Regions from separate parts of the Massilia sp. MP_M2 genome, predicted to be linked through region 1. Evidence: predicted binding sites of a transcription regulator. Region 1 holds the regulator's gene; each other region holds the start of a gene.
What was found. The regulator sigma-54, encoded in region 1, starts transcription at its own class of promoters, with help from an activator protein. The targets are predictions, from matches to a motif close to TGGCANGNAANCTGCTTT.
Positions count from the first base shown of each region.

Region 2: a site for sigma-54 is predicted at 4,304-4,321, ahead of prpB (methylisocitrate lyase). Genes of this name have one in related genera too.
Region 3: a site for sigma-54 is predicted at 2,324-2,341, ahead of RCH14_RS13600 (transglutaminase family protein). Genes of this name have one in related genera too.
Region 4: a site for sigma-54 is predicted at 5,464-5,481, ahead of RCH14_RS00120 (CmpA/NrtA family ABC transporter substrate-binding protein). Genes of this name have one in related genera too.

Region 1 covers NZ_JBCHJF010000005.1:86,188-94,075, forward strand. Annotated here, with positions in the region: gene lptC (LPS export ABC transporter periplasmic protein LptC) at 1-229, shown strand, start outside; gene lptA (lipopolysaccharide transport periplasmic protein LptA) at 275-823, shown strand; gene lptB (LPS export ABC transporter ATP-binding protein) at 820-1,575, shown strand; gene RCH14_RS12915 (RNA polymerase factor sigma-54) at 1,590-3,077, shown strand; gene hpf (ribosome hibernation-promoting factor, HPF/YfiA family) at 3,152-3,508, shown strand; gene RCH14_RS12925 (enoyl-CoA hydratase/isomerase family protein) at 3,608-4,684, shown strand; gene RCH14_RS12930 (SDR family oxidoreductase) at 4,882-5,646, opposite strand; gene rapZ (RNase adapter RapZ) at 5,867-6,745, opposite strand; gene hprK (HPr(Ser) kinase/phosphatase) at 6,804-7,739, opposite strand; gene RCH14_RS12945 (PTS sugar transporter subunit IIA) at 7,807-7,888, opposite strand, start outside.
Region 2 covers NZ_JBCHJF010000001.1:95,511-103,398, reverse strand. Annotated here, with positions in the region: gene RCH14_RS00460 (Ig-like domain-containing protein) at 1-4,170, shown strand, start outside; gene prpB (methylisocitrate lyase) at 4,361-5,251, shown strand; gene prpC (2-methylcitrate synthase) at 5,263-6,423, shown strand; gene acnD (Fe/S-dependent 2-methylisocitrate dehydratase AcnD) at 6,428-7,888, shown strand, end outside.
Region 3 covers NZ_JBCHJF010000005.1:241,743-249,630, reverse strand. Annotated here, with positions in the region: gene RCH14_RS13610 (alpha-E domain-containing protein) at 1-835, opposite strand, end outside; gene RCH14_RS13605 (circularly permuted type 2 ATP-grasp protein) at 837-2,249, opposite strand; gene RCH14_RS13600 (transglutaminase family protein) at 2,440-5,775, shown strand; gene RCH14_RS13595 (circularly permuted type 2 ATP-grasp protein) at 5,811-7,888, shown strand, end outside.
Region 4 covers NZ_JBCHJF010000001.1:16,123-24,010, reverse strand. Annotated here, with positions in the region: gene RCH14_RS00150 (methyl-accepting chemotaxis protein) at 1-862, shown strand, start outside; gene RCH14_RS00145 (DUF3526 domain-containing protein) at 893-2,251, opposite strand; gene RCH14_RS00140 (DUF3526 domain-containing protein) at 2,248-3,678, opposite strand; gene RCH14_RS00135 (ABC transporter ATP-binding protein) at 3,675-4,430, opposite strand; gene RCH14_RS00130 (hypothetical protein) at 4,596-4,925, opposite strand; gene RCH14_RS00125 (hypothetical protein) at 4,998-5,192, opposite strand; gene RCH14_RS00120 (CmpA/NrtA family ABC transporter substrate-binding protein) at 5,620-6,900, shown strand; gene ntrB (nitrate ABC transporter permease) at 6,929-7,834, shown strand; gene RCH14_RS00110 (ABC transporter ATP-binding protein) at 7,848-7,888, shown strand, end outside.

The sequences.
Region 1 (7,888 bases):
CGACGTCGATTTGCAGCGCCCGAAGACGCCCGTCAGCGAAGCACTGCGCGTGCGCACGCAGGCCATGACCGTGTTGCCCGACGAAGAAATCGTCAAGACCGACCAGCCGATCGACATGGAGCTTGGCGCGTCCAGTCTCAAGGCCGTCGGCCTGGTCGCCAACAATGCGACCATGCAGATGCAATTGTCCGGCCGCGGCCGTATCGTCTATCCGCCACGCCAGCGCTGAAGGCCACCAGCCATGCGCGCGTACTAACCCAGGACCAGCACCATCATGAAAAAACTCTTTGCTGCCGCTTTCTTTTCACTCCTTTCCTTGACCGCCATGGCCGAAAAGGCCGACTCGCTCAAGCAGGCGGCGCTTGAATACGATAACGGCGACCTCGATGGCGTCGCGGGCGTTCGCACCTTCACCGGCAACGTGATCCTCACCCGCGGTACGCTGCTGGTCAAGGCCGAACGCGCCGTGGTCAGGGAGACGCCCGAAGGCTATATGAGCGTGACGCTCACTGCGGCCAACGGCAAGCCCGCTACGTTCCGCCAGAAGCGCGACGGCGGCCCGAATCTGTGGGTCGAGGGCCAGGCCGAACGCATCGAATACGACGAACGTTCGGAGCTGGTGCGCCTGTACTCGAACGCCGTCGTCAAGGAACTCGAAAACGACCGGATGACCAACCAGATGACCGGCCCCTTCATCTCGTACGACAACCGCAAGGAAGTCGTCGCCGTGCGCAATGACGTCAGCGGCGAGAGCAAGGTTGGCGGCGGGCGCGGCACGCTAATCCTGGCGCCCAAGCGTGCGCCGGCCGGAGGCACGCAATGACGGAGCTGAACGATCGCAGCACGCTGGTCGTCAAGGGCCTGCAGAAAAGCTATGGCAAGCGCCTGGTCGTGCGCGACGTGTCGCTCGATGTCGAATGCGGCGAGGTGGTGGGTTTGCTGGGCCCGAACGGCGCCGGCAAGACCACCTCGTTCTACATGATCGTCGGCCTGGTGCCGTCGGATGCCGGCTCGATCAGCATCAACGGCACCGACATCACCAGCCTGCCGATCCATCGCCGCGCGGTGCTGGGCCTGTCGTACCTGCCGCAAGAAGCCTCGGTGTTTCGCAAGCTGACGGTGGAAGAAAACATCCGCGCCGTGCTCGAACTGCAAAAGGTCAACGGCAAGTCGCTGACCAAAACCGAGATCAACGACCGCCTCGACAGCCTGCTGGCCGACCTGCAGATCGAGAAGCTGCGCGAGAACCCGGCGCTGTCGCTGTCGGGCGGCGAGCGACGCCGCGTGGAGATCGCGCGCGCACTGGCGACCAACCCGCGCTTCGTGCTGCTTGACGAGCCGTTCGCCGGCGTCGACCCGATCGCCGTGATCGAGATCCAGCGCATCGTGCGCTTCCTCAAGGAGCGCAAGATCGGGGTCCTGATCACCGACCACAATGTGCGCGAGACGCTCGGCATCTGCGACCGCGCCTACATCATCAATCAGGGGGCGGTGCTCGCATCCGGCCGTCCCGACGATATCATCGCCGACGAGTCGGTGCGCCGCGTGTACCTTGGTGAACATTTCCGCATGTAAGCCATGGTCAATCAATGAAACAGTCCCTTCAGCTCCGCACCTCGCAGCACCTGGCGCTCACGCCACAGCTGCAGCAATCGATCCGCTTGCTGCAGCTGTCGACGCTCGAACTGCATCAGGAGATCGAGCAGATACTGGGCGATAACCCGCTGCTCGAACGGCTCGACGATCCGCTCGATCATTCGGTGCGCTTGCTGGGCGATGGCGCCATCAACAATGCGCCGGCGCCGGGCGAGGCGCCGCCGGCGCCGGGCCAGCAGGCCGAAGGCGAGGGCAGCGCACCGGCCGAGGGCGAGGGCGCCGAAGGCGGCGCGGTCGATGGCGACCGGCCCGACACCGACTGGAACGAAGGCAGCGGCGCGTCGTCCGGCAGTAGTAGCAGCAGCGACGACGAAGACGGCCGCCCGCAGCTGGAGGCATGCGCGATCACGCTACGCGAACACCTGATGGAACAGGTGCGCGAAACGCTGCTCTCAACCCGCGACCGCGCGCTGGCCGAACTGGTGATCGACGCGCTGGACGACAACGGCTATCTGGACGAGCCGCTCGACGAGATCCACGCACGCCTGCCGGAAGAACTCGAGGTCGACCTGGACGAACTGCGCTGCGCGCTGGCGATGGTGCAGAGCATGGACCCGGTGGGCGTGGGCGCGCGCAGCGCATCCGAATGCCTGGCGCTGCAGATCCGGCGCATGCCGGGCGTGCCGATGGTCACGCGCCGCATGGCCCTGAAGATCGTCGAAGGGTACCTGACCTGGTTCGCGCAGCGCGAATACAGCAAGCTGAAAAAAGCACTCGATTGCGATGATGAAGATCTGCGCGAAGTGCAGGCCGTGGTCCGCCAGTGCAACCCGCACCCGGGCGCCGCGTTCGCGTCGAACGTGTCAGATTACGTGGTGCCGGACGTGATGGTGCGGCGCGCCAAGAATGGCTGGGCGGTCACGCTGAACCCGGACGTGATGCCGCGCCTGCGCGTCAACAGCCTGTACGCCACGATGCTCAAGCAGGGCCGCAGCGAGAGCCAGATGGGCGCGCAGATGCAAGAGGCGAAGTGGCTCATCAAGAATATGCGCCAGCGTTTTGACACGATCCTGCGTGTGGCCGAGGCCATTGTCGAGCGCCAGCGCAACTTTTTCAGCCACGGCGCGGTTGCCATGCGGCCCCTTGTTTTGCGCGAGATAGCTGATACACTAGGTCTGCACGAGAGCACGATTTCTCGTGTCACAACGCAGAAATACATGCTGACCCCGCACGGCATGTTCGAGTTGAAGTATTTCTTCGGTAGCCACGTTGCCACCGAGGCGGGAGGCGAAGCATCCTCAACGGCAATCCGTGCGCTCATCGCACAATTGACAGGAGCAGAAGACCCTAAGAATCCATTATCCGACAGCAAGATCGCGGAAATGCTCGGGGAACAAGGCATGGTCATTGCGCGCAGGACGGTCGCAAAATACCGTGAAGCGCTCAAGATCCCCCCCGTCAGTCTCCGCAAAGCCTTGTAACAACGCCGCTCATACAGCCTGTGCCTTCAGCTCCTGTATGGTGCAAGCGACGTGACATCTTCAAAGGAGTGTGTATGAACCTCACCATCAGTGGTCACCATCTCGAAGTAACCCCTGCCATCCGTGAATACGTTCAGAATAAGCTGGAACGCATTATTCGCCATTTCGATCAAGTCATAGATACCCACGTCTTCCTGGCCGTCGATAACCTCACCGAAAAAGAAAAAAGGCAAAAAGCTGAAATCAATGTCCAGGTGTCGGGCAAGACCCTGCACGTGGCGAGCGTCGCGCAAGACCTGTATGCCGCGATCGACATGTTGATGGATAAACTGGATCGACAAATCCTGAAGCACAAGCAGATGCTGAAAGACCATAACCGCACAGCGATCAAACGCCTGGACGTCGACGAAGCAGACGTCGCTGCCGCCTGATTCAAGCGCAGGTCACCATCGCCAGGGGCGTCTTTCAGAGACGCCCTTTTTGCATCCCGCTGCCGGTAAAATACGTGTTTCCTCCCGATGGATCACGCCATGTCCGAACACGTCCTGACCCGCATTGCCAACCGCACCGGCATCATCACCCTCGACCGGCCAAAGGCGCTCAATTCGCTGTCGCTGGACATGGTGCGCGCGCTGACCGCGATCCTGCTCGACTGGCAGCTTGACGCCGCCGTCGATGCGGTGGTGATCACCAGCAGCAGCGAAAAAGCACTGTGCGCGGGCGGTGATATCCGCTTCTTCCACGAGGTCGGCAACGCCTCGCCGCAAGATGGCAGCGCACTGCTCGAAGATTTTTTCACCGAAGAATACGCACTGAATCACCTGATCCATTTTTATCCAAAACCGTATATCGCACTGATGGACGGCGTGGTCATGGGCGGCGGCATGGGCATCGCGCAGGGCGGGCCCGATTGCGCCCTGCGCATCGTGACCGAGCGCACGAAGATGGCAATGCCCGAGGTGAATATCGGCCTGTTCCCCGATGTCGGCGGCAGCCATTTTCTGTCGCATGCGCCGGGGCAGTTGGGGATGTTCCTGGGCTTGACCGGCTTGACGATCGGCGCGGCCGATGCGCTGTACGTAGGCCTGGCCGACGTGTTCGTACCTGGCGCTGATTTGGCGGCCTTGCAGGCGCTGATCGAGGCGACGCCGGGCGCGGATCTGCAGGCGGCGATCCGCGCTCTCGCCAGCCAGCATGCCGGCGAGAGCGAATTGCAGGCCAACCGCGCGTGCATCGATGCGCACTTCGGCGCAGACTCGGTGGCGGCGATCATGGCGTCGCTCGAGGGTGACGACACACCATTCGCGCAGAAGGCGTTGCGCGCGATGCGCCTGCGCTCGCCGTTGATGATGTGCGTGACGCGCGAGCTGCTGCTGCGCGGCGCGTCGCTCGATGTCGCCGACTGCCTGCGCCTGGAGCGCTCGCTCGTGCGCCGCAATTTCGAGCATGGCGAGGTACTCGAAGGCGTGCGTGCGCTCGTGATCGACAAGGACAATGCGCCGCAATGGAATCCGCCGTCGCTGGATCTCGTGACCGACGCGATGGTGGCGCGCTTCTTTGCGCCGGTGTGGCCGGTGCATGCGCACCCGCTGCGCCATCTCGCATAAGCCTCTTCATGCATATCCGTTTGCGCGTGACTTTTCGTGCAGCCGGTGCAACCATCGTGGCTTCATGAACCGATGAGGAACCCCGATGCGTATCGAGGACCAGGAAAGGATTCCTAGCGTCTCAATTCGTCATGAGCGAGATGTCGCAGTGCGACCGTTACCAGGACAGGCTCGGGGTGGCACTGGCGTTTCTCCTGTCATGTGCGGTTGATTGACACGCCACCGTCCACCAAAAGACTTGATCCAGTGCTGAAGCTGGAGGAATCAGACGCGAGATAGAGTGCCGAGCGGGCGATCTCCTCTGGCCGCGCGATGCGTTTGAGGGCGTGCAAGCCTTCCACAAAAGCCAGCGCCTCAGGGGTATTGGCGCTCGCTCGGCCCATCGGTGTATCGGTCCCTCCTGGGAGTAGCGCGTTGGCGCGGATGCCGTACCTGCCATATTCGACGGCGATGACCTGCATTAGACCGATCAGCCCGGCTTTACTGGCGGCGTATGCACCCATTCCGGGAAAACCGACGGTGCTGCCGACGAATGTCGACGTGAAAATGATCGAGCCTCCGCCGCGTTTTACCATTGCGGGCAGTTGGTACTTCGCACCATGAAAAGAGCCCGTCAAATTTGTATCGAGCGTAGCTTGCCAGGCATCAGTTGGTATATCGGCTACCGGGGCTGCGTCCCCCGTCGTACCAGCGTTGTTGAAAGCGATGTCGAGTCCGCCAAAGCGGCTTTCTGCCATGTCAACCAGTGCGCGCGCAAGGTTCTCCTCCCTGATGTCTCCGGCAATGGCAACTGCCTCACCACCATGGCGCTCGATGTCCGCGACCAGTTTGGCAAGTTCGCCGTGGCGGCGAGCGCTGACAATAAGCTTCGCACCTTCGCTTGCGAACAATTTAGCCGTTTCGTAGCCAATGCCTGAACTTGCGCCAGTGACGATGGCTACTTTCCCTGATAACTGAAGCATTGTGACTCCTGTAAAAGTGTGGAGGAGATTCACAGCCTAACCAGCTAACGGGTGATGATCTATTCGTTTATTGCTTTCAAATAATTTGATGATGCGGCCGCTGGTGCCGAAGACACCTCGCCGCGCATCGACTTCAAAAAGTCATCTGCCACGCCCACAGAGGGAGAAAGCAACAGATCGAGGCAGCGCAGATACACCGATGCCTCGTTCTGACGTTGAACTAGGCCGCCGGATGCTTCGGCTGCTCGCGATGCCTGACAATCACGCGCTCGGTCGCGCCGAAATGCGCGCCAAGGTGTTCGGCCATGTACACGGAGCGATGCTGTCCACCCGTGCAGCCGACCGCCACCGTCAGGTAGCTGCGGTTGTCGGTCTTGAACGACGGCAGCCACTTGGCGACGAAGTTCTGGATGTCGGACAGCATCTCGATCGCGCTCGGTTGCGCGTCGAGGAAGGCGATCACGGGCGTATCCTTGCCGTTGAGCGGGCGCAGCGCCAGGTCGTAATAAGGATTCGGGATTGCGCGCACGTCGAACACGAAGTCGGCGTCGAGCGGCACGCCCACCTTGAAGGCGAACGATTCAAAGAACAGCGTCAGCGGTGCGTGGTCGATCTCGGCGAGTTCCTTGATCCAGCCGCGCAGCTTGTTCGACGAGAGCTCGGACGTGTCGATCACGTGGCCCAGGTTCTCGATCGACGACAGGCGCTCGCGTTCTTCAGCGATGCATTCGATCAGCGTTAGGCGCGAGGCCGGGTTTTCGCCCGGGCGCAGTTGGTGCGACAGCGGGTGGCTGCGGCGTGTTTCGGAAAAGCGCGCCACGAGCGAATGGGTGCTCGAGGTCAGGAACATGACCTTGACCGAGTGGCCGTCCTCGCGCAGGCGCCGCACGCTCACGGGCAGTTCGGCCAGCGATTCGGCGCTGCGCGCATCGACCGCGACGGCGATCTTGCCGCCGCCGCTTTCGCTGACGGTATTGACGAGGGCCGTCAGCAGGGCTGGCGGCAGGTTGTCGACGCAGTAGTAACCGGCGTCTTCCAGGACATTCAGGGCCACGGATTTACCCGAGCCGGAAATTCCGGTGATGAGGACGATGTGCATGGGGCGATGATACCGCAAGCGCCGCAAGGCCGTACACCCCAGGGCCGCTGGCGACGGGTCAGTCGGCGCTCATGGCCTGGCGCTGGCGCTCCATGAATTCCTGCAACGTGTCGATGCCGCGCAGTTGCAGGATCGTGTTGCGCACGGCCGCCTCGAGCAGCACGGCGATGTTGCGGCCGGCCGCCACCGGGATGACGACCTTGCGGATCGGCAGACCCAGCACGTCTTCGGTCGGGAAGTGAAAGGGCAGGCGCTCGACTTCTTCGTCCTGCGCGCCGCGCTTGACCAGGTGGACGATGAGCTTCAGACGCATCTTGCGACGCACCGCCGTTTCGCCGAAGATCGCCTTGATGTCCAGCAGGCCCAGGCCACGCACCTCGAGCAGGTTTTGCAGCAGCGGCGGGCAGCGGCCCTCGATCATGTTCGGTGCGATACGCGAGAATTCCACCGCATCGTCGGCCACCAGGCCGTGCGAACGCGAAATCAGTTCCAGCCCCAGTTCGCTCTTGCCCAGGCCCGACTCGCCGGTGATCAGCACGCCCACGCCCAGCACGTCCATGAACACGCCATGCATGATCACGCGCTGGGCCAGCTTCTTGGACAGGTACACGCGCAGGAAGTCGATCACCTGCGCGGCCGGCAGCGGCGTGGAAAACAGCGGGATGTTCTGCTCGTCGCAGATCGCCAGGATGTCGGGCGGCGTTTCCAGCCCTTGCGCGATGATCAGCGCCGGCGGGCCGCCGCCGATCAGTTCGCCAATCACGTGGGTGCGCGAATTGGCTTTGAGGCGGTGGTAGTAATTGAGTTCCTGGTGCCCGAAGACCTGGATGCGGCCTGGGTGAATCAGGTTCAGGTGGCCGACCTGGTCGGCGGCCGACGCGGCGTCGCCGGCGATCTGGCGTTCGCCGCCGGGAAAGCCCGCGAACCAGCCGAGCTGCAGGCTGTCGCGGTTATCGTCGTACAGCCGTTGAATGGTCAGCGGGGACTGCAGCATGGGCATCGTCTTCGTCACAAAAAATGGCGCGCGACATTATTGCCGCGCGGTAGCAGTGACGTGAAGTTTAACCCAGAGCTTGCAGGCTGGGTTGCCAGTTGATAATGCGCTCGTGGACGGCCTTCGGGTCGGCATCGGTCGCCAGCGCA
Region 2 (7,888 bases), on a different contig from region 1:
ATCGTCGATGGGGTGCGTCCGACCGGGCAGGTGGCAGCCGACACCGATCTGCTGGCGCCGGCCGGCGCCAGCTTCCAGGTCGTCGTGACCTGGACCGACAGCGGCGGCGGGGGCCTGGACAGCGCCAGTTTCGGCACCGGTAACATCAGCGTCACCACGCCCGCGAACGCCCTCCTGGCGGTCCAGTCGTACAGCGTCAACGGCAGCGTCGTCACCTACACCGTCGCCGCGCCGGACGGCGCCTGGGACGTCCAGGATGCCGGGCGCTATGCCGTCGGGCTCGCGGCCGATTCGGTGCGCGACCTGGCCGGCAACGGCGTGGCTGGCGTGGCGGGTGCCGGCGTCATCGACGTCGCCTTCACCAATGCGCCCTCGGTGGGCAGTCTGCGCCTGTCGCTGGACAACGGCGTCAGCGCAACCGACTTCCACACCAACGCTGCGCTGCAAACGATCGGGGCGACGCTGTCACGCGCGCTGCTGCCGGGAGAGAGCGTGCACGGCTCGCTCGACAATGGCACTACATGGACCGACATCAGCGCCGGCGTCGACGGCGCCAGCGTGACATGGGCCGATGTCGTCCTGCCAGCATCGGGCACGCTCGTCATCCGCGCGCGCGATGCCGACAGCCTTGCGGGCATCGAGGCCAGTCATGCCTATACGATCGATGTCGCCGCGCCCACGGCCACGCCGACCACGGCGGCGCTGTTGATCGACTCGGGCACCAGCGCCAATGACTTCATCACCAACACCGTCGCGCAGAACCTCAGCGGCGTGCTGAACACCGCGCGCACGGGCGACGAGTTCGTCGAAGTGTCGTTCGATGACGGTGACAGCTGGTTTTCTGCCAGCGGCAGCGGCAGCACCTGGGCCCTGGACGGCGTCCTGCTGCCGGCGAGCGGCACGCTGCAGGTGCGCGTGGCCGACACCGCGGGCAATTACGGCGCGGCGTGGACGCAGGCGTACCTGGTCGACGGGGCGGCGCCGATCGCCGGCACGCCGGTGCGCGCCAACCTGGTCGATCCGGCCGGGGCCAGCTTCACCTTCAGCGTGACCTACACCGACAGCGGCGCCGGCATCGACACCGCCACGGCCGGCAGCGACAATGTCAGTGTGACCGGGCCGGGCGGCATCCTGACCATCAGCAGCCATGTCGTCAATCGCAACGTCTTCACCTACACGGTGCAGGCGCCGGGCGGTGACTGGGATGTGCTCGACGTCGGCAGCTACACGATCGGCATCACCGGCACGCTGCGCGATATCGCCGGCAACGCGGTGGCGGCCAATGGCGCCGCGCACACCTTCACCGTGGGCGTCAACAGTGCGCCGGTGCTGGGCGGTGCGTTCGCCACGCCGTCGATCGATGACGACAAGACGGCGGCGCCGTTTGCCGGGGTGACGGTGAGCGACATCGATGGCGACGCCGTCACGGTCACGATCGGCTACGCGCCGGCAAATGGCGTGCTGGCCGGCGCCGGCCTGGGGGGCAGCGCCGGCAACTACACGCTCAGGGGCAGCGCCGCGACGGTCCAGGCGCAGCTGCGCGCGCTGGTCTTCACGCCGAGCGCCAATCAAAGTGCCGGCGCAGTGATTGCCACCACGTTCCTGCTTGCCGTGGACGATGGCGCGCTGAGCGCCACCAACAGCGTTACCGTGGTGGACGTGGCGCCGGTCGCGCCAACCGCGTCGATCACGCTGTCGGACTCCCAGCTGGCGGCAGGCGAGACGGCCACGCTGACCGTGACGTTCAGCGAAGCGGTCACGGGCTTCGACGTCGGTGACCTGTCCATGCCGGCCGGGACCCTCGGCGCACTCGCCAGCAGCGATGGCGGCCGCATCTGGAGAGCGAGCTTCACACCGCAGGTCGATCTGGCGTCCGCTGTGCACCAGATCGTGCTCGACCTGGCAGGCGTGCTCGATGCTGGCGGCCTGGCGGGCAGCGGCGCCTTCAACGGCCCGACCTACACCGTCGCCACCGCCCGCCCGACGGCCGCGGTCGCCGTCAGCGACGCCACCCTGACGGCGGGTGAAACCGCGACCGTCACGATCACGTTCTCTGAAGCCGTCAGCGGCTTTGCCGGGGACGACCTGGTGGTTGCCAACGGTACGCTGTCGAACTTGATGAGCAATGACGGCGGCGTGACCTGGAGCGCGACCCTGACGCCTGGCGCTGACACCTATGTCAACCTGAATACCGTCACGCTCGACCTGACCGGGGTGCAGAACGCTGCGGGTAACACGGGCCTTGGCGTGGCGACGTCGAACGTGTATGCAGTGCACACCGGCAGCGCGCCGAATCCGACGCCGCCCCCTTCGCCAGCAGCCGGAACGGTCGATGGCGTCCCGGTCGTTACCACCAGCACGACCGACCCCGTCACCGGCCTGCTCAACCACACGGTCACGGTGCCGTTCGTGACGGGCGCACGGGTCGACAACCCTGCCACGCCCAATGCCGATCTGGCCGATATCCCGTTGAGCGCCACCCGCGGCGGCGTTACATCGACGCTGACGGTCGGCCTCCCGGTCGGCGCCGGTCTGCAGGCATCCGGGCCGGCGCGCCTGCTGACGCACGACCAGGCGCTGCTTGACCTGATCCACCGCATCGAACAGAAAACCACCGACGGATCGAGCGCGCGTGACGAAATGCGCGGGGAGGGTGTGGCCTTTCTGGAAGCACTGTTACAGAACGCCGCGCTGCACACGGCGACGCTGGCCCCGCTTGCCGTCCCCGGCGGCAGCGCGCCCACGATCGCCATCAGCGGCGGGGCTGACGACGGCGCCGTCATCGGTCTGGTGATCGACGCTACGCAACTGCCGGCGAATGCGACGCTGCTGCTCGATGACGTGGACTTCGCCGCGATCGTCGGCGCAGCGACGTTGCGCGGCGGCGCGGGCAACAATATCGTGGCGGGCGACGACGCCCGCCAGAACATTTTCCTGGGCGTCGGCGACGACCAGCTGTTTGGCGGGGGCGGTGACGATATCGTCGGCAGCGCCGGTGGCAATGACCTGCTCGATGGCGGCAGCGGGCGCGATCTGCTGGTGGGCGGCAGCGGCAGCGACACCCTGCGCGGCGGCAGCGGCAACGATGTGCTGCAAGGCGGTGGCAGTGCGCGTGGCGACTGGCAATTCACGCTCGGGCGTGACGGCGTACTGGGCGCGGTCCACGCCGGCACCGTATTTGCCGCCGCCGCACCGCTCGCGTTGACGCTGACGCAGCTCGATGCGGGCGACGCCGACCTGGCGTTTCTTGGCGCGGCGCGCGAGCGCCTGGTCGAGACGGCGCTGCTGTACCACGCTGCGTTCGAGCGCGCGCCCGACATCGGGGGCCTGAACTACTACCTGGCGCAAGAGATGGGCGCGGCCGCCGTTGCGCGCGCGATCGTCGCCTCGCCCGAGTGGGCCGGCGCCGGCATGACTGCCTTGTCGGACGACGCTTTCGTGCGAACGCTGTACGACCAGGTGCTGGCACGCACGGCTGACGCCGAAGGCCTGGCCTTCTGGAGCGGCCATCTTGCGCATTCTTCCCTCACGCGGTCTGACCTGTTGCTTGCCTTTGCCCTCAGCGCCGAGCATCGCGCGCTGCAAGGCCCGGAGCTCGTCATTGCCGCCGCCAGCGTGGCCGGCGAGAACAGCTGGCTTGCCGACAGCGGCGTCGACACCATCGCGTATGCCGGCGCGCTCGCCGACCTACGCTTCATGCTGGGCAATGACGGCGCGGTGCTGGTGCTGGACGGGGCCACGGGCGACGTCGACACGCTGCACGGGATTGAACGGGGCGCGTTCAGCGACGGCGTGGTCGACCTGGCCTTCACGCAGGCCAATGCCGCGACCCTTGAGACGCTGGGATTGCTCTACCAGAGCGTCCTGGACCGCAGCGGTGACATCGCCGGCTTTGCCTGGTGGACGCGCGCTGGCCTTGACAAGGATGCGCTGGTGGCCGGCTTCACGGAGACGACCGAGTTCGTGGCGCACTACGGGGCACTGTCGGATGCCGACTTTGTGGCGGCGCTCTATGCCAACGCCGGCCTGGATGCGGGTGCGGTCGGCGGCAGCGCAGCATGGGTGGCCCAACTGCATACCGCTACGCGGGCCGAATTGATCGGCAGCTGGATCGGGCAGCAAGCCGTGCTGGACGCGCAGTTCGATGGCACTGGGTTGTGGCTCATATGAGTTCAATATCGTTGTTTCATGTTTCAATCCAGATTTCATTTTGAAACGGCGGGTGTGTGCGGCGGCGACTGGAAAGGACGCCCATCGCATGTAAGTCCTTGAAAATGCGGTAACCAGACAGGTTCAGGCGCGCTGGCACGGTGCTTGCAATTCATCGCCTGATCTCTTACCGCCATCACAAAGGACCAGCATGAGCACACTTTCCGCAGGCGCCGCCTTCCGCCAGGCGATCCTGGACGAATCCCCGCTGCAAGTCGTGGGCGCGATCAATGCCAACCACGCACTGCTGGCCAAGCGCGCCGGCTTCAAGGCCATCTACCTGTCCGGCGGCGGCGTTGCCGCCGGCTCGCTTGGCCTGCCTGACCTGGGCATCTCGAACCTTGACGACGTGCTGGTCGACGTGCGCCGCATCACCGACGTGTGCGACCTGCCGTTGCTGGTCGACGTCGACACCGGCTTTGGTGCCTCGGCCTTCAATGTTGCGCGCACCGTGCGTTCGCTCTCCAAGGCCGGCGCGGCCGCCTGCCACATCGAAGACCAGGTCGGCGCCAAGCGCTGCGGCCACCGGCCGGGCAAGGAGATCGTCAGCAAAGAAGAGATGGTCGACCGCATCCGGGCCGCCGCCGATGCGCGCCTGGACGACGATTTCGTGATCATGGCGCGCACCGATGCGCTGGCCGTCGAAGGCCTGGACGCGGCGATCGAACGCGCCGTGGCCTGCGTCGAAGCGGGCGCCGACATGATTTTCCCGGAAGCGATGACGACGCTCGACATGTACAAGCGCTTTGCCGACGCGGTCAAGGTGCCGGTGCTGGCCAATATCACCGAGTTCGGCGCCACCCCGCTGTTTACCGTCGACGAGCTGGCCGGCGCCGGCGTGGGCCTGGTGCTGTATCCGCTGTCGGCGTTTCGCGCGATGAACAAGGCGGCTGAAAATGTCTACACCGCGATCCGCCGCGACGGCACGCAGCAGCACGTGCTGGAGACGATGCAGACGCGCGCCGAACTGTATGATCGCATCGATTACCACAGCTACGAGCAGAAGCTCGACGCGCTGTTTGCCCAGAACAAAGTCAAGTAAGGAGACCCTAGATGACTACGCAGAACCTGGAAAACCCGACCTTCAAGCCGAAGAAATCCGTCGCCCTGTCCGGCGTCGCCGCCGGAAATACCGCACTGTGCTCGGTCGGCAAATCGGGCAACGACCTGCATTACCGCGGCTACGATATCCTCGACATCGCCACCACCAGCGAATTCGAGGAAATCGCCTACCTGCTGGTGCACGGCAAGCTGCCGAACGACGGCGAACTGCGCGGCTACAAGGCCAAGCTGCGCTCGCTGCGCGGCCTGCCGCAGGCGCTCAAAAGCGCGCTCGAAGCCTTGCCGGCCAATGCCCATCCGATGGACGTGATGCGCACGGGCGTGTCGGTCCTGGGCTGCACGCTGCCCGAAAAGGATGATCACCACATCAACGGCGCGCGCGATATCGCCGACCGCCTGATGGCGTCGTTCGGCTCGATGCTGCTGTACTGGTACCACTTCAGCCACAGCGGCAGACGCATCGACGTGGACACCGACGACGATTCGATCGGCGGCCACTTCCTGCACCTGCTGCACGGCTTCGCGCCGAAAGAATCGTGGGTGCGCGCGATGCACACGTCGCTGATCCTGTACGCCGAACACGAATTCAACGCGTCCACCTTCACCGCCCGCGTGATTGCCGGCACCGGCTCGGACATGCACTCGGCCATCACCGGCGCGATCGGCGCACTGCGCGGACCGAAACACGGCGGCGCCAACGAAGTCGCGCACGACATCCAGAAGCGCTATGACAACCCGGACGAAGCCGAGGCCGATATCCGCAACCGCGTGGCCAACAAGGAAGTCGTGATCGGCTTCGGTCATCCGGTGTACACGATCTCGGACCCGCGCAACAAGGTCATCAAGGAAGTGGCGCGCAGCTTGTCGGAAGAGGGCGGCTCGATGAAGATGTTCGATATCGCCGAGCGCTTGGAGACCGTGATGTGGGACGTAAAAAAGATGTTCCCGAACCTGGACTGGTTCTCGGCCGTGTCGTACCACATGATGGGCGTGCCGACGGCGATGTTTACGCCGCTGTTCGTCATCGCGCGCACGTCGGGCTGGGCGGCGCACGTCATCGAGCAGCGCATCGACAACAAGATTATCCGCCCGAGCGCCAATTACGTGGGGCCGGAGGATCTGCAGTTCGTGCCGCTGGCAGAGCGCAAGTAACGCCATGAATACCGATTACCGCACCTCTCTGCCGGGCACGGAGCTCGACTACTTCGACACCCGCGCCGCGGTCGACGCGATCGCCCCCGGTGCCTACGCTACGCTGCCCTACACGTCGCGCGTGCTGGCCGAAAACCTCGTGCGCCGCTGCGCGCCCGCGAGCCTGCGCGATGCGCTGGGGCAGCTCATCGAACGCAAGCGCGACCTCGACTTTCCGTGGTTTCCGGCGCGCGTGGTCTGCCACGACATCCTCGGCCAGACTGCGCTGGTCGACCTGGCTGGCCTGCGCGACGCGATTGCGCTGCAAGGGGGCGACCCGGCGCTGGTCAACCCGGTCGTGCCAACGCAGCTCGTGGTCGACCATTCGCTGGCCGTCGAATGCGGCGGGTTCGACCCGGATGCCTTTGCCAAGAACCGCGCCATCGAAGACCGTTGCAACGAAGACCGCTTCCACTTCATCGACTGGACCAAAAAAGCCTTCAAGAACGTCGACGTGATCCCGCCCGGGAACGGCATCCTGCACCAGATCAATCTTGAGCGCATGTCGCCGGTGATTCAGGTCGAACGCGGCGTGGCCTATCCGGACACGCTGGTGGGCACCGATTCGCACACGCCGATGGTCGATGCGCTTGGCGTACTCGCCATTGGCGTCGGCGGGCTGGAAGCCGAGAGCGTGATGCTGGGCCGCGCCTCGTGGATGCGCCTGCCCGACATCGTCGGCGTCGAACTCACCGGCAAACCGCAGCCGGGCATCACCGCGACCGACGTCGTGCTGGCGCTGACCGAGTTCCTGCGCAATGCAAAGGTCGTCTCGACTTACCTGGAATTCTTCGGCGCGGGCGCGGCCGCACTGACGCTGGGCGACCGCGCGACGATCGCGAACATGGCGCCCGAATTCGGCGCCACCGCTGCGATGTTCTACATCGACGAACAAACCATCAAGTACCTGCGCCTGACCGGCCGCGACGACGCGACCGTGCACCTGGTCGAAACATATGCGAAGCACGCCGGCCTGTGGGCCGACAGTCTGCACAGCGCCGAATACGAACGCACGCTGTCGTTCGATTTATCAAGCGTGGTGCGCAATATCGCCGGCCCGTCCAATCCGCACAAGCGCGTGCCGACGTCCGAACTGGCCGCGCGCGGCATCTCGGGCGTGGTCGAAAACACCCCGGGCCAGATGCCCGATGGCGCCGTCATCATCGCCGCGATTACCAGTTGCACCAATACCAGCAACCCGCGCAATATGGTCACGGCGGGCCTCTTGGCGCGCAACGCCAACCGCGTTGGCCTCGCGCGCAAACCTTGGGTGAAAACGTCACTGGCGCCCGGCTCGAAGGCGGTGGCGCTGTACCTCGACGAAGCGGGCTTGAGCTGCGAACTGGACCAATTGGGCTTTGGCGTCGTCGCCTTTGCCTGCACCACCTGCAACGGCATGAGCGGCGCACTGGATCCGACGATCCAG
Region 3 (7,888 bases), 160 kb from region 1:
TCTCGGCCGACTTGAGCGACGCATGCAGTTTTTCCGCCAGCCGCTCGGTGTCGTGCGACAGCTCGTTGCGCACGTCTTGCAGCACGGCGACGACGGCGGCCATGCACGCTACCAGCGAGCGCGGCATCTTGCCTTGCAGGATCAAGAGTTCGGCTACGCGCGTCGGCGTGATCGCGTGGCGATACACCTTGCGATACGTCTCGAACGCGGACACCGAACGCAGCAGCGCCGCCAGGTAATAGTATTCGCCCTGCGCGCCTTCCTGGATCGTGTCGGACGCCAGGAACTTGAACTTCACGTCGAGGATCCGCGCCGTGTTGTCGGCCCGTTCCAAAAAGGTACCCAGGCGGATGAAGTTGAACGCTTCATCCTGGAACATCGTGCCCAGCGTGACGCCGCGCGACAGGTGCGAGCGGTACTTGACCCATTCCAGGAACTGGCCGGGATCGCGTTCGAACATGCGCTCGCTCAGGTGCTTTTGCAGCACGAGCCAGGTGGTGTTCTCTGTTTCCCAGACTTCAGTGGTCAGGGTGCCGCGCACGGCGCGGGCATTCTCGCGCGCGGCGCGCAGGCAACTGGCGATCGACGACGGATTGTCGGGGTCGCGCACCATGAAGTCGAGTACGTTCTTTTGCGTCAGCGCGTCGTACTTGGCGTCGAACTGGGCTTCGAGTTCGGACACGCTCAGCATCGTGCGCCAGCCCTGCTGCTCGGCCTGGACCGATTGCGGCATCAGCGAATACTGGACGCGCACGTCGAGCATGCGCGCCGTGTTTTCGGCCCGCTCGGTGTAGCGGGCCATCCAGAACAAATGATCTGCGGTGCGGCTCAACATGCTAGTTCTCCAGTATCCAGGTGTCCTTGGTGCCGCCGCCCTGCGACGAATTGACCACCAGAGACCCTTCTTGCAACGCCACGCGGGTCAGCCCGCCCGGCACCATCGACACGGTCTTGCCAGACAACACGAACGGACGCAGGTCGATATGCCGTGGCGCGATGCCCGCTTCGACATAGGTGGGGCACGCCGACAGCGCCAGCGTCGGCTGCGCGATGTAGCCGTCCGGATTGGCCAGCAGGCGGCGGCGGAAGTCTTCGATCTCGGCCGTCGTCGAGGCCGGTCCGACGAGCATCCCGTAGCCGCCGGCGCCATGTACTTCCTTGACCACCAGTTGCGGCAAATTCGCCAGCGTGTACTGGAGGTGTTCTTGTTTCCGGCACTGGTAGGTCGGCACGTTGTTCAGGATCGGCTTTTCGCCGAGATAGAACTCGATCATGTCCGGTACGAACGGGTAGATCGACTTGTCGTCGGCCACCCCGGTGCCGATGGCATTGGCCAGGCCAACGCGGCCGGCGCGCACGGCGTCGAGCAGACCCGGCACGCCCAGCGTCGATTCGGGACGGAACGCGCGCGGATCGAGATAATCGTCGTCGATGCGGCGATAGATGACGTCGACCTGCTTCGGGCCGCGCGTCGTGCGCATGTAGACGGTGTCGTTGCTGACATACAGGTCTTGCCCCTGCACCAGCGCCACGCCCATTTGCTGGGCCAAAAACGCGTGCTCGAAGTAGGCCGAATTGTGCATGCCGGGCGTGAGCACGACCACGGTCGGGTCGTCACCGCCATGCGGCGCCACGGTGCGCAGATTGTCCAGCAGCAGGTCGGGATAATGGTCGACCGGCGCCACGCGGTTGCTCGCAAACAGCGCCGGGAACAGCCGCATCATCATCTTGCGGTTTTCCAGCATGTACGACACGCCCGACGGCACGCGCAGATTGTCTTCCAGTACGTAGAACTCGCCCTCGCCGGCGCGCACGATGTCGACGCCGGCAATGTGGGCGTAGATATCCAGCGGCACATTGACGCCTTGCATGGCTGGCCGATATTGCGCGTTATTCAGGATCTGTTCGGCCGGAATGATGCCCGCCTTCAGGATGTTCTGGTCGTGGTACACGTCGTGCAGGAAGCGGTTCAGCGCGGTCACGCGCTGCACCAGGCCAGCCTGCAGCTTGGCCCACTCGGCGGCGTTGATCACGCGCGGAATGATGTCGAATGGGATCAACCGTTCCTTGCCGGCGTTGTCGCCGTAGACAGCGAACGTGATCCCCACGCGTTGGAAGTTCAGCTCGGCTTCAGCACGCTTCTGATCGATCAGATGCGGGGGTTGCTGGGCGAGCCAATCTGCGAATGCCTGGTAATGAGGCCGCGCAGTTGCTCCATTGGAATACATTTCATCGTAAAAGTTCGACATCATTGCCTCCTGTGCCAGAATACTAACAAGAAACGTGCCAGCCACCCCGTCCGACTCGCAAGTCAAACGAACGCAGGTATGAATCATGCTTAAATGCGTCTATCTTGCGCTTACTTAGTTGTGTGCAAACCAATACGACCAAATTCAGTGCGCCGGCATCAATCGCGCCCTCATTGAAAGGCACTACCGCATGGCTATCCGCGTTGCGCTTCATCACAAGACCAGCTACCGTTACGACCGCCTGGTCAATCTGTCACCGCATGAAGTGCGCCTGCGTCCGGCGCCACATGCGCGTACGCCAATCCTGTCGTACTCGTTGACCGTCCTGCCAAAAGAGCATTTCATCAACTGGCAGCAAGACCCGTACGGAAATTACATCGGCCGTTTCGTGTTCCCCGAACAAACCGACGTGCTCGAGTTCACGGTCGACCTCGTTGCGGACATGACGGTGATTAACCCGTTCGACTTCTTCGTCGAAAAGTATGCCGAGACGTTCCCGTTCGCCTACCCGGACCTGCTGCAATCGGAACTGAGCCCGTACACCAAATCGCAAGAGCCTGGCCCGCTGCTGACCGAGTGGGTCGCCGGCGCGCGGCGCGAGCTGCTGGCCCAGCCGATGGGCACGAACGACTTTCTGGTGGCCATCAACCAGCGCCTGCAGCGCGACATCGCCTACCTGCTGCGGATGGAGCCGGGCGTGCAGGAGCCGGAAGACACCTTGCAGAAGCGCTCCGGCTCATGCCGCGATACCGGCTGGCTGCTGGTGCAGATCCTGCGCGAGATGGGGCTGGCGGCGCGTTTCGTGTCCGGTTACCTGATCCAGCTCACGGCCGACCAGGAAGCGCTGGACGGCCCGAGCGGCACGACTGTCGACTTCACCGACCTGCACGCCTGGACCGAGGTGTATGTGCCGGGCGCCGGCTGGATTGGCCTCGACCCCACCTCGGGCATGCTGGCCAGCGAAGGCCACATTCCGCTGGCGTGCACGGCGATGCCGTCGTCGGCCGCACCGGTGACCGGCTTTACCGACAAGGCCGAAGTCACGTTCGTTCACGAAATGACGATCACGCGCATCCATGAAGACCCGCGCGTGACCAAGCCGTACGCGGAACTCGACTGGGACAAGATCAACCGCCTTGGCCAGCAGGTCGATGCCGACCTGGTCAACCAGGACGTGCGCCTGACGCAGGGCGGCGAGCCCACCTTTGTGTCCATCGACGACATGGACGGCGCCGAATGGAACACGCTGGCGCATGGCGACAAGAAGCGCGAGCTGGCGGGCAACCTGATGCACCGCCTGAAGAACCATTTCGCACCGGGCGGCATGCTCCATTACGGCCAGGGCAAGTGGTATCCGGGCGAGCCGTTGCCGCGCTGGGCGCTGAACATCTTCTGGCGCGTCGACGGCCAGCCGATGTGGTTCGATGCGTCGCTGTTCTCGGACGAGCACATTGACGACGGCTACGGCAGCGAGGATGCCGGCCGCTTCGCTGCCGAGCTGGTCAAATCGCTCGGCCTGCCGGCCGGCAGCGCCATCCCCGCGTACGAAGACGTGCTGCTGCAAGCCCAGCGTGAGCAGGCGCTGCCGCGCAATCTCGATCCGCTCGATGCCGACCTGAAAGCACCGGAAGAGCGCCGCCGTCTGGCGCGCCTGCTCGAACGGGGCCTGGGCCAGGTGGCCGGCTACGTGCTGCCGCTCAAGGCGCGCGAGCACGATCCGTCAGTCATGCTCGGCACCAGCTGGCGCACGTCGCCGTGGCCGCTCAAGCGCGAAAACCTGTACCTGATCGAGGGCGATTCGCCCATCGGCCTGCGCCTGCCGCTGTCCACGCTGCCATGGGTGCTGCCCGAAGAGCGCGATCCCGATTTCGATGTCGACCCGTTCGCGCCGCGCGGCCCGCTGCCGGTCGGTAAAAAAGACAAGCGGCCCGTCTTGAGCGTGGCCGCCGGTAAATCGCCGCACAAGGCGGCGGGCGTGGCGGCCGACCCGGAAGCGCGCGAAGTGATCCACACCGCGCTGTGCCTCGAAGTGCGCGCAGGGCGCCTGTACATCTTCATGCCGCCGCAAAAGCGCATCGAGGATTACCTGGCGCTCGTCACGGCGGTCGAGAACACGGCGGCCAAGCTGAAGATGAAGCTGCGCATCGAAGGTTACGCGCCGCCGCGCGATCCGCGCATCAAGCTGCTCAGCGTCACGCCCGACCCGGGCGTCATCGAGGTCAACATTCATCCGGCCGCGAGCTGGAATGAGCTGGTCCACAATATGACCACGCTGTACCAGGAAGCGCGCCTGACCCGCCTGGGCACCGAGAAATTCATGCTTGACGGCCGCCACACCGGCACGGGCGGTGGCAACCATGCGACACTGGGCGGCGCCACGGTCGAAGACAGCCCGATGCTGCGCCGGCCCGATCTGCTGAAAAGCCTGATCACGTACTGGCAGATCCACCCTGCCCTGTCGTACCTGTTCTCGGGCACCTTCATCGGTCCGACCAGTCAGGCACCGCGCGTGGACGAAGCGCGCGACGACAATCTGTACGAGCTGGCGATCGCGTTCCAGCAAATGGACAAGGTACTGCCAACCATGCACCCCGGCGACAAGCCGTGGATGGTCGACCGCCTGCTGCGCAATATGCTGGTCGACCTGACGGGCAATACGCACCGTTCGGAGTTCTCGATCGACAAGCTGTACTCGCCGGACGGCCCGACCGGCCGCCTGGGGCTGGTGGAATTCCGCGCCTTTGAAATGCCGCCGCATGAGCGCATGAGCTTGCTGCAAATGCTGCTGCTGCGCGCCCTGGTTGCGCGCTTCTGGCGCCAGCCGCTGCAGGCCAAGCTGGTGCACTGGGGCACGGCGCTGCACGACCGCTGGATGCTGCCGCACTTCGTCGCGCAGGATATCCGCGACGTGGCCAAGGACCTGCGCGCGGCCGGCTATGCGTTCGAGGATCACTGGTTCGAGCCGTTCATCGAATTCCGCTTCCCGCGCTTTGGCACCGTCGTCTACGAAGGCGTCGAGATGGAACTGCGCCAGGCGATCGAGCCGTGGAACGTGCTGGGCGAAGAAGTCAGCGCCGGCGGCACCGCGCGCTACGTCGATTCGTCGGTCGAGCGCATGCAGCTGCTGGTGCGCGGCCTGACCGACGGGCGCCACGTGGTGGCCTGCAATGGCCGCATGCTGCCGCTGCATCCGACCGGCGTGCCAGGCGAATACGTGGCTGGTGTGCGCTTCCGTGCCTGGAGCCCGTGGTCGGCGCTGCATCCGAGCATCCGGGTGCAGGCGCCGCTCGTGTTCGACCTGGTCGACACCTGGAGCGGACGCTCGATCGGCGGCTGCACCTACCACGTCGTGCACCCTGGCGGGCGCAGCGAAACCGGTTCACCGGTCAATGCCAACGCTGCCGAGGCGCGCCGCTTTGCCCGCTTCTGGCCACATGGGCACACGCCGGGGCCGTTTACGGTGTACAAGGAAGACCTGAATCCAAGCTTCCCGATGACCCTCGATTTGCGCTGGCAGCCGATGTAAGCTGGCATTCGTTTCAACCGTAAAGCTGCACGCCAATGCCCAATCAACTGCTTGCCCCCTATCTGGCCGCGCCGGATGGTTTCGATGAAATGCTGGACGCCGACAAGGCGCCGCGTGCGCACTGGCGTGCGATGCTTGCCAACCTGGAGCACGAAGCACCGGACATGATGCGCCAGCGTCTGGAGATGGTGCAACGCCAGGTGCGCGAAAACGGCGTCAGCTACAACGTGCTGGCCGATGCCGGCACCAGGCCGCGCCAGTGGGACCTGAACGTGCTGCCCCTGATCCTGCCGCACGAGGAATGGAGCGGCATCGAAGCGGCCGTGATCCAGCGCGCCACCCTGCTCAACAAGATCCTGGGCGACGTGTATGGCGAGCAGGCGATGCTGCGCGAAGGCTTGCTGCCGTCGGCGCTGATCCATGGCCATGCGGGCTTTCTGCGCCCGTGCCACGGCATGCGCCACCACGACGACGTGGCGCTGCATTTCTATGCGGTCGACCTGGCGCGCGCGCCCGATGGCCGCTGGTGGGTGATGGCCGACCGCACGCAGGCGCCGTCGGGCGCCGGCTATGCACTCGAAAACCGGTCCATCATCGCCCCCACCTTCCCCGACCTGCTGCGCGAACTGAAGGTGCAGCCGGTGTCACCGTTCTTTCGCACCATGCATGACAGCCTGGTGCACTGGGGCCGGCTGTGCGCGGCCCACGGCGACAAGCCGGCCCCGCTGCGCGACGGCGAAATGCCGCTGATCGTGCTGCTCACACCGGGCCCGCGCAGCGAAAGCTATTACGAACAGGCCTATCTGGCGCGCTACCTGGGCCTGACGCTGGTCGAAGGGGGCGACCTGACGGTGCGCGACGGCGTGGTCTTCATCAAGACCCTGGCCGGGCTGCACCGGGTGCACGTGATCATGCGCCGGGTCGACGACGAATCGTGCGATCCGCTCGAGCTGCAAAACTCGCTGCTCGGCGTGGCCGGCCTGACCCAGGCCGCCATGCGCGGCAATGTGGTGGTGGCCAACAGCCTCGGTTCGAGCCTGCTCGAATCGGGCGCCCTGCTCGGCTTCCTGCCGGCGCTGTCCAAACGCCTGCTGGGCGAGCCGCTCAAGATGCCATCGGTGGCGACCTGGTGGTGCGGCGAACCGGCCGCGCTGGAAACCGTGATCGCCAGACTCGATCGCCTGGTCATCAAGCCAAGCGGCGCGATGCCGGGCCAGGCGGCCGTGTTCGGCCAGGATCTCGACGGCGAGGCGCGCGCGGCGTTCATTGCCAATCTGCGCGCCAATCCCAACCATTACATCGCCCAGGAACTGGTGCGCCTGTCGCAGGCGCCGGTGTGGAAGGATGGCCGCGCGCCCGGCCTGCAGGCGCGCGCGGTCGGCCTGCGCGTGTTTGCCTGCGCGACGCCCAATGGCTATGTCGTGATGCCGGGCGGCCTGACCCGCGTGGCCACCGGGCCCGATGCGCGCGTGCTGACGATGCAGATGGGCGGCGCCAGCAAGGACACCTGGGTGCAGGCGCGCGCCCGGGTCGAAACGCATCGCCTGCAAAAAAGCAGCATCACCGGCGAAGACCTGGTGCGCGAAGACAGCAATCTGTCGAGCCGCGTGGCCGAAAACCTGCTGTGGTTCGGCCGCCACGCCGAGCGCAGCGACAATATCTGCCGACTGCTGCGGGTCGCCCTCAATATCCGGTTCAGTGTGCGCTTCGACCAGCGCGGCGCCGAATGGCCGACCGTCGAGGCGCTGTGCATCTGGTTCGGCCTGCTCGACGCGCAGCGCAAGCCGGCCACGCCGGGCGTCGTGGGCGTCGTGGGGTCAAGCAAATTGCCGGGCACGGCCAGCGCCCTGCCGGCCCCGATCTTCACCGATGCCGAGATCGAGTCGGCCCTGCTGCTGGCGGTCGTCTCGCCCGCCGTCCCGGGCCTCGCGCGCCAGCAGCAGCAGTTGCACCGGATCGCCGGCCAGTTGCACGAGCGCTTCTCGGTCGACAACTGGCGCGCCCTGAACCGCATGGTGCAACCGGTCGCGCCGCCCGGCGAGCGGCCGTCGCAGTCGGGCGTCATGACGATTCTCGACGATGCCGCCGCGGCGCTGATGACGCTGGCCGGCTT
Region 4 (7,888 bases), on a different contig from region 1:
CGACAACGCACGCCAGGCCAATGCGCTGGCCACGTCGGCCTCGGACGTGGCGGGCAAGGGCGGCGCCGTGGTGGCCGAGGTGGTGCAGACGATGGGGGCGATCAACACGTCGGCCACCCGCATCGTCGACATCATTGCCGTGATCGACGGCATCGCGTTCCAGACCAATATCCTGGCCTTGAACGCGGCCGTCGAAGCAGCGCGCGCCGGTGAGCAGGGGCGCGGCTTTGCCGTGGTGGCAGGCGAGGTGCGCAGCCTGGCGCAGCGCAGCGCGGCCGCAGCCAAGGAAATCAAGGTCCTGATCGACGACTCGGTCGAGAAGGTGCACCACGGCTCGGAACTGGTGGACCGTGCCGGTACGACGATGGCCGAGATCGTGCAAAGCGTGAACCGCGTGACCGACATCATGGCCGAGATCACCGCAGCCAGTCAGGAGCAGACGGCCGGCATCGAGCAGATCAACGGCGCTGTGGCGCAGATGGATCAGGTGACGACGCAGAACGCGGCGCTGGTCGAACAGGCGTCGGCGGCGGCGACGTCGCTGCAGGAAGAAGCGGCCAAGCTGGCGCAGACCGTGGGCGAGTTCAAGCTCGCGACGTCGCCGGGTGTGCGCGCAGTCGTGGCCAAGCCGCGCGTGGTTACCAGTGCGCCGAAGATGGTGGGCAATGCAGCACCGCCTGCGGTGGCCAAAGCGACGCCGCCTGTGGTAGCCAAACCTGCGGGCAAGCCGCTCGCGAAAGCGCCGGTAAAACCGGTCGTGACGAACACTGGCACCGATGCCGCGCCAGGCGCGAAGCCGGTGAAGCAGGCGAAGGCCGAAGCAGCCAACGCCAGCACCGGCGACGGCTGGGAAGAGTTCTGATCGGAGGGAAAGGCGGCCCGGCAGCCAATCCTATCGCACCGTGCGCAAGGTGCGCAGCCCCGCCCCCAGCAGCAGCAGGGCCAGCACGGCCAGCGCCAGCAACTGCCCCGGCGCCAGCGTCCCCTTCATCGCGCCACCGTCATACACCGGCACCTTCGCCGCATCGTCCGGGGTGAACGGGCGTTCATTAAACATGTACGGATAGAAGAACTGCCGCAGCCGCGTGTGATACGCCCCGATCCGGTCGTGGTACGCCAGTTGCGAGGCCAGGTCGGTATCGGCCAGCCGGTGCAGCAGCACCTGCACGTTCACCGACGCCAGCAGCAGCCCCGCGCGCGCGGTCCAGTCTTCGCGCGCCATCATGCTGGCGCGATACTGCGCCACGCTTGGTGCCACCGCGTCGTCGCCTGCCTGATGCATCGCGTAATACCACTTCCAGTGGAAGCGCCCGGTGACCGGCGCCGTGTCCTTCCATTCTGGATGCGTGCGGAAGAATTTTTCGAACGTTTGGGGCTTGGGCACGTCCCACGCCGAGTGCACGGCCTGGCGTTGCGCCAGCGCCAGCTCGACGCCTTTCGACACCGGCGACAGGCGCGCGATGCCCGCATCGGCCAGCGTGGGCAGGATCATCGTCAGCCCCACCAGGCTCGCCAGCAGGATCGCGGCGCTGCCGGCCGACGTGCGCGCACGCGCCGCCACCCAGGCCGCGAGGCCAAACCAGAACGCCAGGTACAGCGTCGCCACCAGCGCAATCTGGCCGAAGCCGGTCGCGCCGGCACCGGCGACGAACGCGCCCACCGCCAGCGGCAGCAGCGCAGCGAGCCATAGCAATGTGTAGCGCAAGCCGACGCGGCGGCGCCATGTATTGGCCGCGCCTTTTGGCAGGGATGCCAGCAGGCGCAGGCGGCCCGCTTCGCGCTCGCTCGAGACCAGGTCGTGCATCAGCGCGATGACGAACAGCGGCGTCAGGTACACCAGCACGAACGCGAAATCGAAGCGCCCCGGCATGGCCAGCTCGGGATTGATCGACTCGGATTCGTACAGCTGCGCATGCAGACCGAGGATGCGCACGCGCAGCGCCGACGGCTGCAGATCGCGCCCGCCGATCGCGGCAAACGCCAGCGGCGATGGCGGATTGACGGTCAGGTGCGGCAGGTAGTAGCCGACCGCGCCCGCCTCGGCGCTGCCGCTGCGAAGCTGCGTGGCCAGGATGGCCGCGTGGTCATGGGCATGGCTTGCGGCGATGCGTTCGAGCGTGGCGCGCTGCTGGCTCACGGCCTGCAGGCCAGTCCAGACCGACAGTGCGGACAAGAGCGCCAGCAGCACGACGGCCCCGACGGCCAGGCGCGAGTGCGCGATCTGGCGCAGTTCCAGAAATAACGTTTTCATGCCGGATTCCTTTCCAGGCGTTTGGCGACCCAGCCGCCGATGACGAATAACGCCAGCAGCCAGCCGCCCAGCAGGGCAAGCGCGGGCCAGGCGTGGCGCGCGGCGACCTCGCCGAACGGGGCAGGGGCGTAGCCGAAGCGGGGCGTCTCTTCCCAATGGTGCTTGTCGATGCGCTCGTCGCCGGCGCCGGTGGGCGTGACGACGTTCACGTGCAGGCCGTTGAGTCGCTGGACAAAGGCGTAGCGGTAGCGTTCACCTTCGAGCAGGAAGCGTGCGTGGCTGTCGAGGTTGGTGCCGGACAGTGCGGTCGACATGCGGCGCAGCGCAATCAGCGGACTGGCCACGCTGGCCGAATGGACGATCGCGTTCTCCTCGGTCTGGCGCGCGTAGTCGGCGCGCATGAATTCGTCGAACAGGGCGCTCGTCATGCGCTCGCCCTCGGCCATCAACAGACCGCTGTAGTTCACCGGCAGGTCCTCCACGCGCGCCACGCCGTAGTGTTTCAGCGTGCGCGCCCGGAACGCATTGAAGTATGGGTCGTCCGGATTGTGGCTGTCGCCGATCGCGGCCAGGCGCTCGTGGATCGCGACTTCGGTCTCGATGCGGCTCGGGCGGGCCACGTTGCCGGCCGCGATATCGGGCATCACGCGCGGCAGCAGAATCGCCGTGACGATCCAGCCGGCCACCAGCGCCAGCAGCGCGTCGCGCGCACGGGGCAGCGACGCCGATACCAGCACGGCGGCCACGACCCACACCAGGAGGTACAGCGCATACCCGGCCAGCAGCGCGAGCGCCTCGGCCGCGACAGCCGGGTGCACGACGGCGATCGCAACGAGGGCGATGAAGGCCGGCGCACCGAGCAGCAAGGCCACGCCCGCATGGGCTGCGAGCTTGCCGAGCAACAGGGTCGCGCCGCGCACACCCTGCACGATCTGCAGCCGCAACTGGCCGCGCTCGCGTTCGCGCGCGACGCTGCCGAAGGCGAGGAACACGATCAGCAGCGGCGTGAGCACCTGCAGCACGAACGCTGGGGTCAACTGGCCGAAACGCAGCAGCACCGACGACTGGGCGGCGTCGCTGAAGTTGGCACTGTTCTGGCGGTGACCTTCCAAAAACAGCGTGCTGCCGGTGAACGGATCGACGCCGAAATCGAAGAAGGCGAGGGGGCTCAAGGGCCGGAACACATAGTGGCCGTAATGGACGACGCGGTGCGGGTGGCGGTCTGGCTGGTTGGCCCACTGGGCGTCGACCGTGCTCTGGAAGCGCGCGCGTTCGGCGTTCACGGCGCCCACGCGCTCATGGCTGACGACGATGGCCACGAGCGTGAGCGCCAGCATCAGCATGCCGGCGGCAACGGCCACCTGGTTGCGCAGCATGGCGCGCCACTCGCCCAGGGCAACCGCGGGCAATGCCCGGGAAACGCTCATGCGGCCTCCGGCCTGGCGGCAGTGGTGGCGGTGCCGGCGTAGCGCCGGTACAGGTCGCGCACGTCATAATGTTCGGCGCCGCTGGCGGCCACTTCATGGCTGATGTGGCCACGCTCCAGAAACCCGATGCGGTCGGCCACTTCGGCTGCGCCAAGCAGATCGTGCGTGACCATGAAGATGGCGCTGCCGCGCGCGCGCAGGTCCTGCAGCAGCGTGTTGAATTCGCTGGTGGCCTGCGGATCCAGGCCCGTGGTCGGTTCGTCGAGCAGCAGCAGCGGCACCTGGCGCGCCACGGCCAGCGCGATTGCGACCTTCTGGCGCATGCCTTTCGAGTAGCCGCCCAGGCGACGCTGCCATGCAGCCGGATCGAGCCGCACCGCGCGCAACGCATCGTCGATGGTGGCGTCGATCGCTGAACCCGTCCGATCGCTGCCGGCCAGGCGCAGGAAGTAGTCGATGTTTTCGCGGGCGCTCAGGTGTTCGTAGAGCGCGACGTTTTCCGGCACGTAGGCAAGCTGGCCCCGCGCGGCGAGCGGATCGGCGGCGACGTCGATGCCGCACACGTGCACGCTGCCGGCCTGCGGCGCCAGAAAGCCGAGGAAGGCGTTGAGCGTCGTCGATTTGCCGGCGCCATTGCCGCCCAAGAGTGCATAGATTTCACCGCGTGCAACGCGCAGGTTCAGGTCGCGCAGGACGGTCGTGGCGCCGTAGGCGACGGTCACGCCGGTCGCCTCCATGGCAGGAGTGGTCATGGTCATCGTGTTCTTTCAAAGTCAAAAGGTAAGCCGGCGCACGCACGCAGCGTGCGCGTTCGATGGAGACGCGCGCAATGGCGCGGCGCCGGCAAACGAGATGGAGATGACTCGCGCCGCTACGCCGTCAGGTCACTCGGGTGACCGCGTCGGCGCATGGACGAATCAGTGGACGGACTGGTGGCGCGGTGGCGCCTGGGGGGAAGGGATCAGGTACTGGCGCCGATAGAACGGCGCAGGGCGCGGCAGGCGCGCGAGGAGGTAGACGACCGCCAGGAAGACGGCCAGCAGCTGTGGCGAGACGGCCGGCAGGTCAGCCGTGCCATGGGCAGCGACCTGGCAGCTGACGCAGTCGGACAGCTGTTCGGCCAGGTCGTGCTCGTGGTACGAGCTGCCGATGAGTTGCAGCGCCAGGATCAGCGCGCACGCACACAGGAACAATCGGCTCAGGGCCGTGCTTGTGTGGGTACTGCGGAACGTGTGCAACAGCGACATGCAATCCTGGTTGAACGGGTGAAGGCGCAGTATAGCCCGGCGATCGCGGCGCGGGCAAGGCACCAGCCCGGCTTACTCGAACGCCACCAGCAGCGTGGCCAGGCCGATGCAGACGACGGCGACCACGCCGATGCGCTGGCGCTGGCGGCGGCGGCTCGCGACGATGTCTTGCGCGATATGACGGCGGGGCTTCTTCGGGTTGCTGCGGTCGACGGCGGTCGCCGTCTGGATTGGCGTGCGGTGACGCTGGACTTGTTCGGTGTGCATTGATGGCTCCAGTTGCAGGCCCCGGCGTTGCACGATCAGTCCTGTGCTTCTGCATGTTTTTGAGGCAATAAACAATCCTAGCATGCACGCATTGGGTTGTGGCGGAGCGCATTGTCAACCGTGCGCGCGTACCGACATCTCTGCCGGCATGGCCCGCAGCCCCTGCAGCGCCGTCCAAAAAGAGGCGCTGCGCGATCGTAGTGCGCCGCGCGCGCCATGCTGCGGTGCACCGCAGCGATCGGCATTCTCGCGTTCACTCTGGGATGATCACTGGCACGAAGCTTGCATAACGACTAATGCGCAACGGAGCGCACGAGGTGCATGCCAACGCTGGCCCGCCTCCCCGGACAACGACGTCTACCAACGCATGAACACGTTCATGTGGGGTAGCCGTTTTTTTTTGCCTGATCACTTTTTGGGATTCGCGATGGAAAATCAACAGCGTCAAGCGCAGGGCAACCCGTCCACCGGCACGAACGTCGATGGGACACGCAGGAACATCATTCAGGGAGCCTCGCTGGCAGCAGCCGGCGGCCTCTTGGGGCTGGCCGGGGGCGGGGCATGGGCGGCGGGGTCGGACAAGCCCGAAAAGACCGAGATCAGGATCGGCTTCATTCCATTGACCGACTGCGCATCGGTCGTGATGGCGTCGGTGCTGGGCTTTGACAAGAAATACGGCGTCAAGTTCGTGCTGAGCAAGGAGGCTTCGTGGGCCGGCGTGCGCGACAAGCTCGCCAATGGCGACCTGGACGCCGCCCACGTGCTGTACGGCCTGCTCTACGGCGTGCAGATGGGCATTGGCGGCCAGAAGAAGGACATGGCCGTACTGATGGGCCTTAACAACAACGGCCAGGCCATCACGCTGTCAAAGCAACTGGCCACCAAGGGCGCCGTCGACGGCGCCTCGCTCGCCAAACTGATGCGCACCGAAAAGCGCGACTACACGTTCGCGCAAACCTTCCCGACCGGCACCCACGCGATGTGGCTGTATTACTGGCTCGCCGCCAACGGCATCAATCCGATGAAGGATGCCAAGGTGATCACCGTCCCGCCCCCGCAGATGGTGGCCAATATGCGTATCGGGAATATGGACGGGTTCTGCGTCGGCGAGCCGTGGGGCCACCGCGCCATCATGGACGGCATCGGCATCACAGCCACGACGACCCAGGACATCTGGCGCGACCACCCCGAGAAAGTGCTGGGCTCGACGCTGGCGTTCGCGAAAGCCAATCCGAACACGTGCCGCGCGATGATGGCCGCCATCTTAGAGGCGAGCAAGTGGATCGATGCGTCGCTGGCCAACAAGAACAAGATGGCCGAAGTCATCGCCGCCAAGTCGTACGTCAACACCAGCAAGGACGCGATCGACCAGCGCATCATGGGGCGTTACCAGAACGGCATGGGCAAGACCTGGGACGACGCGAACCACATGAAGTTCTACAACGATGGCCTGGTCAACTTCCCGTTCCTGTCCGATGGCATGTGGTTCATGACGCAGCACCGCCGCTGGGGTTTACTCAAGACCGATCCGGATTACCTGGCCGTGGCCACGTCGGTCAATCAGGTCCAGTTGTACAAGGACGCGGCATTGATGACCAAGACGCCGATCCCGGCGGGCCTGCTGCGCACATCGAAGCTGATGGATGGCACCGTGTGGGATGGCAAGAACCCACAGGCGTATGCCGCGTCGTTCAAGGTCAAGGCTTGACCATTCACCCGTACTGCAAGGAGCCGTCATGAATGCCCTGTTGAAATCCGTTCCCAACGAGCCGGCGCCAGCGCCGGTGGCTGTCAGCGGCCCGGCGCGCACCGCCACGCCGCGCAAGCCAGCCGCCGGCGCCCTCGCCAGGCGCCGCGCGCAGCCATTCGCCACGGCGGTACGGCGCGTGGCGCCGCCGCTGACCGGCATCGCGCTCGTGCTGCTGGTCTGGCAGGTGATCGCTGCGCAGAACGAGGCGTTTCCGTCGCCGCTGGTGACGTGGCGGGCGGCGCTCGAACTGTTTGCCGACCCGTTCTACCGCAACAGCCCGAACGACCAGGGCATCGGCTGGAACGTGCTGGCGTCGCTGCAGCGCGTGGCGGTGGGCTTTGGCCTGGCGGCACTGGTCGGGATCCCGCTGGGCTTCGTGATCGGACGCGTGCAGTTTGTTAGCCGCATGTTCGGCCCGATCATCAGCCTGCTCAAGCCGGTCTCGCCGCTGGCCTGGCTGCCGATTGGCCTCCTGGTGTTCAAGTCGGCCGACCCGGCGGCGATCTGGTCGATCTTCATCTGTTCGATCTGGCCGATGATCATCAACACGGCCGTCGGCGTGCAACGCGTGCCGCAGGATTACATGAACGTGGCGCGCGTGCTGAACCTGTCGGAGTGGAAAATCCTCACCAAGATCCTGCTGCCATCGGCACTGCCGTACATCCTGACCGGCGTGCGCCTGGCGATCGGCACCGCATGGCTCGTCATCGTGGCGGCCGAAATGCTGACCGGCGGCGTGGGCATCGGTTTCTGGGTGTGGGACGAGTGGAACAACCTGAACGTGGCGCACATCATCATCGCCATTGCCATCATCGGCGTGGTCGGCCTGCTGCTCGAACTGGCGCTCGTGTCGCTGGCACGCGCACTGACCCACGAACAAGTGGCTAACTGAAAGGGTTTCGATCATGGATGAACTGCAAAAGAAATTCATCGACATCACCGGCGT